2 regions of the Micromonospora sp. LOL_013 genome follow, and region 2 is predicted to be linked to the other one. Evidence: riboswitches for the same ligand, from Rfam matches in the RefSeq annotation. Region 2 holds a riboswitch; the other holds the start of a gene.

Region 1 (2,384 bases), on a different contig from region 2:
GCGGCGGCGTACGCGATGCTCGACGCGGTGGCCCCGACCCGGACCCGTCGGGTGGGCCGACTGCTGACTGGACGCGGCGCGGCACATCGCTTCCTGATCTACTTCGGGGTCGGGCGGGCGATAGGCCGGCTGCCCCGGTTCCGGTGGCGGTCGGTGTTGCCCGCCGACCCGGTGCTGCACTGGCTGGCAGTCGATGGCCTCGGCTTTCACCGGGCGACCCTCGACCCGATCAGGCATGTTCGCCAGCAGTACCGGGCCGACGTGGCGGGATGGCCGCACGGAGACTTCCGGCACTACCTGGATCGCGCGCTTGACCAAGGCACCGGCCGGGCGATGTGGTTCGTGGAGGGTGCCGACGTCGATCGGGTGATCGCGACCGTCGGGCGGTTCCCGGCCGACCGTCACGACGATCTGGTCAGCGGCGTCGGTTACGCGGCGACCTACACCGGCGGGGTGAGTGAGCCGGCGCTGCGTCGGCTGTGGCAACTCAGCGGCGAGCATCGCTCCTTCCTGGCTCAGGGCGCGGCTTTCGCCGCGCTGGCTCGCGACCGGGCAGGGCTGGTCAACGCGCACACGCGGACGGCGGTGGCCGTGCTGTGCGGCACCAGCGTCGAACAGGCGGCCGACATCGCTGAACGATCGGAGACCGATCTGTCACCGGACGGTGCGCTGCCGAGTTACGAGGTCTGGCGACAGCGGATCGCTGACCGGTTCACCTCCCGCAGCCGTCGCTAGTACCCCGACGAGGAGGGTGCCGAGCACCGCCCCGGACAGGCCCCATAGCACGCTTCTCACCCGACGGTTCCTCCTCCGCGTACCCGGTGCGACCCGACGCCGCGACACGCCGAACACAGTATCTGGTGTTGCGTCTTCTAGCTTGCTCCCATATATGGTGTACCCCGCAGCTGGTTCGGCCGCCCCTCGGTGGTGGTCGAGGCAAGAGGGAACCCGGTGTGAGTCCGGGACTGCCCCGCAGCGGTGAGTGGGAACGACCGCCGTCACCAAGCACTGGACCCGCGGCGGGTCCGGGAAGCGACGGCCAGTAGGTACAAGCACGACGCCCACGAGTCCGAAGACCTGCCAGCGTGCCGCACGCGTCGCGTGCGGTGGTCGAAGGCCGCGCGGGACGGCCGACGCCGACGACCGGTCCACACCGGCGGAGCAGACCGCCAGGTGGGCGACCGGTGGCGTCCTCCCCGTGTGTCCGTCGACCGGTGGACAGGCACGACAAGGGGAACCGATGCAGGTACGCAAGCGCAACGGCGACACCGAACCGGTGGACGTCAACAAGATCGTCAAGGCGGTCGAACACTGGGTCGCCGACCTGGCCGAGGTCGACCCGCTGCGGGTGGCGACCCGGACGATCAGCGGACTGTACGACGGGGCGACAACCGCCGAGCTGGACAAACTGTCCATCCAGACGGCGGCGGAGCTGATCGGCGAGGAGCCGCAGTACTCGAAACTGGCGGCCCGGCTGCTCGCCGCCTACGTGGACAAGGAGGTCCGCGGCCAGCAGGTGGCCAGCTTCAGCCAGTCCATCCGCTACGCCCACGGCCTAGGGCTGATCGGCGACGACACCGCCGCGTTCGTGGCCCGCAACGCCCGCAAACTCGACGACGCCGTCGACGGCGACGGCGACGGCGACCTGCGCTTCGAGTACTTCGGGCTGCGTACGGTGGCCGACCGCTACCTGCTGCGGCATCCGCAGACCCGGCTGGTGGTGGAGACGCCACAGTACTGGCTGCTGCGGGTGGCATGCGGGCTGTCCCAGACGCCGGCCGAGGCGGTCGACTTCTACCGGCTGATCTCCAGCCTGGCCTATCTGCCCAGCTCACCGACCCTGTTCAACTCGGGCACCCGGCACACCCAGATGTCGTCGTGCTTCCTGGTCGACTCGCCGCGCGACGAGCTCGACTCCATCTACGAGCGCTACCACCAGGTGGCGAAGCTGTCGAAGTTCTCCGGCGGGATCGGCATCTCCTGGTCGCGGATCCGTGGCCGGGGCGCGCTGATCCGGGGCACCAACGGCAGGTCGAACGGCATCGTGCCGTTCCTCAAGACGCTCGACGCCGGGGTCGCGGCGGTCAACCAGGGTGGCCGCCGCAAGGGCGCCGCCTGCGTCTACCTGGAGCCGTGGCATCCGGACGTCGAGGAGTTCCTGGAGCTGCGGGACAATACCGGTGAGGACGCCCGGCGTACCCACAACCTGAACCTGGCCAACTGGATCCCGGACGAGTTCATGCGCCGGGTCGAGGCGGACGCCGACTGGTCGCTGATCGACCCGTCCGACGCACCGGAGCTGCCCGACCTGTTCGGCGAGGCGTTCGACGAGGCGTACCGGGCGGCGGAGAAGAAGGCGGTCCGGACGGTCAAGGCCCGCGACC
Region 2 (2,384 bases):
CCTCGCAGGGCGCGATCGGTGACATGTACAACGCGATCGCGCCGTCGTTGACGCTGGGCTGCGGCGGCTACGGGCGGAAGCGCCCGGAAACACGATCCGTATCGGCGAGGCGTCGGCCGGGTGGTACGGCACCGGCTGGGAGCGGTAGACGAAGGCCGGTCTGTGTCGTCGGGGCGGAACACCGCGCATCACGGCGGTCAGGACGTCGGGACGGACTTTCCCCAGCGGGGGGCGGCGAACCGCAGCCCGGCGAGCCGGTCCGGCGGTGCGGCTAGGCCCGGCCCGCCGGCCGCGATCCACTTGACGACACTTGACAGTGACGTCTCGTCGAGCACCCCGCCGAGCCACACCGGACGAGCGCCCAGCCGGTGGGCCAACACTGCCGGCTGCACGATTACCACGTTGGACCGGTCACAGGCGTTGAGGCAGTCCGACACCCGTACCGGCGAGGCGGCACGCAGTTCGTCGAGCTGCCGGTCGTGGTCGACGTCCGGGTGTTTGCGGCGGGTGCCGCAACAGCAGCCTCGGCATACGGTCACCCGGACGAGGCGCCCGGGCTCCGGGCCTGCCGCGCCGTCGTCAGCCGTCACGCGACGTCGGCGAGCGTGGACCGCCGACCACCGGTCCGGGCCGGGGTGAGCAGCAGTCCGAACACCACCCCGAGGACCGTCCACATGGTGGCGAGCTGCGCCAGCGAGGCGAGTCGGAATTCCCACAGCAGCGTCGCCGGGATGTCGGTGGGCACGTCGACTCCGGTGGCTGGCCAGAGCGCCAGCAGCAGGGCGTACCCGACGATGGCCAGCGCCGCCGCGACCACCGTCCGGTAGGGTGCCGGCCGCGCCCAGCCGGTCAGCCGCCGGTGGGTCAGCAGCGCCAGCCAGGTCACGGCGGCTGCGGCGATGATGAACGACAGGTACTGTCCGGTGCGCTGGTTGACGGTGTCCGGATCGCCGACGCCCGGCGGGTTGGCCGGGAAGCGGATCGCCGGTAGCAGCGCCACCACGACGAAGCCGAGCCCGGCGAGCAGCCCCACCCGGCGGAAGTCGTCGTGGCCGGGCAGCAGGTGCCGGGTCGCCGCGTAGACCACGGCGACGATCAACGCCAGGCACAGCGCCACCGCGACGGTGGCGACCAGCCCGCCGAGGACCTGCATGGCCCGACCGACCAACTCCTCGTCGTGGCTGTGTCCGGCCGTCCCGGTCGCAGCGCGGGCCTCCTCGACGACCAGCGCCGACTCGATCTGCGGTTCGACGATCAGCAGGGCCGCCACCGCGCCTGCCACGCCGGCGGCCGCACCGGCGAGCAGGCCGCGGCCCAGCACCGCGCCGAACGGGTAGGTGCTCATCGGAGCCGGCCGCCGCTCAGTGGCACGGTACGCCGAGGGCGTGCCGGCCGTCGTGGGTGAACTCGTGCACGAACTCGGCGGTACCGGCCAGCACCAGCCCGTTGTCCTGCGCGACCAGGTAGATGACGACCGCCGCGACGGCGGCCAGTAACCAACCGGCGAGCGGTACGCGGATGGCGGTGGTGGTGACCTCGCCGCCGACAGAAGGTGCAGTCATGCCAGGAAATCCTCTCGTCCATGCCTCGTGGCGATGCGGTGCATGCCACGGCCGGTCTCCTGGCTCCCGGATCGTCGCGGCCGTCCCGCCTTCCCGGACCGTCGTCGGCCCAGTGGCGTGGTGGAACGGACACTTCCCGGTCACAGTGGCGAGGACCACGCCGGAATCACACCGGCTTCCCGAACACCGTGGCCTGCGCAGCGTACCGCCGTGGTGACCGCTCGGGCAATGGCTGCGGCTCTGGCCGACACCGGGACCGGCGCCACATTGACGGTGGACCGCCGGTGGGGGAGCATGACCGGCACGAGCGGCGCGGAGGAACCCGGTGCGAATCCGGGGCGGTCCCGCCACTGTGACCGGTGAGTCGCGTCCCCCTGAGACAGCCACTGCCCCAACGGCGGGAAGGCTCGGGACGCGACGTCGATCCGGCAGCCAGGAGACTCCGGCCGCTCGCTGGTCCACCGGTACGCGGGCGTGGACACCCGCGGGAGGGATTCACCATGCACACCTGTCGGCCCCTGCCATGACGCCGTACCCGTTCACCGCCGTCGTCGGCCTGCCCGACCTGCGGCAGGCCCTGCTGCTCGCCGCAGTGCACCCCGGCATCGGCGGCGTGCTCATCCGGGGTGAGAAGGGCACCGCAAAGTCGACGATCGTCCGCGCGCTGGCCGGGCTGCTACCGGAGGTCGACCGGGTGCTCGGCTGCCGGTTCGGCTGCGATCCGGCAGCCCCGGACCAGACCTGCCCCGACGGGCCGCACACCGCGCCGGTGACCGCACGCCGCGGCCCGGCCGCTCTGGTCGAATTGCCGGTCGGCGCCAC

Evidence for each region. Region 2 has a riboswitch for cobalamin ahead of ACFHWS_RS13485 (CbtB domain-containing protein). Riboswitches for the same ligand answer to the same signal wherever they lie in the genome.
Region 1: linked by a shared signal. The riboswitch ahead of ACFHWS_RS27330 (ribonucleoside-diphosphate reductase subunit alpha) and the one ahead of ACFHWS_RS13485 (CbtB domain-containing protein) in region 2 are both predicted to bind cobalamin.

The regions. Positions count from the first base shown of each region.
Region 1 is NZ_JBHMIQ010000060.1:12,698-15,081, reverse strand. Features, by position in the region: gene ACFHWS_RS27335 (DUF1702 family protein) at 1-735, shown strand, start outside; cobalamin riboswitch at 890-1,100, shown strand; gene ACFHWS_RS27330 (ribonucleoside-diphosphate reductase subunit alpha) at 1,241-2,384, shown strand, end outside.
Region 2 is NZ_JBHMIQ010000017.1:68,260-70,643, forward strand. Features, by position in the region: gene ACFHWS_RS13470 (hypothetical protein) at 1-22, shown strand, start outside; gene ACFHWS_RS13475 (hypothetical protein) at 198-539, opposite strand; gene ACFHWS_RS13480 (CbtA family protein) at 587-1,345, opposite strand; gene ACFHWS_RS13485 (CbtB domain-containing protein) at 1,362-1,562, opposite strand; cobalamin riboswitch at 1,594-1,768, opposite strand; cobalamin riboswitch at 1,878-2,005, shown strand; gene ACFHWS_RS13490 (VWA domain-containing protein) at 2,086-2,384, shown strand, end outside.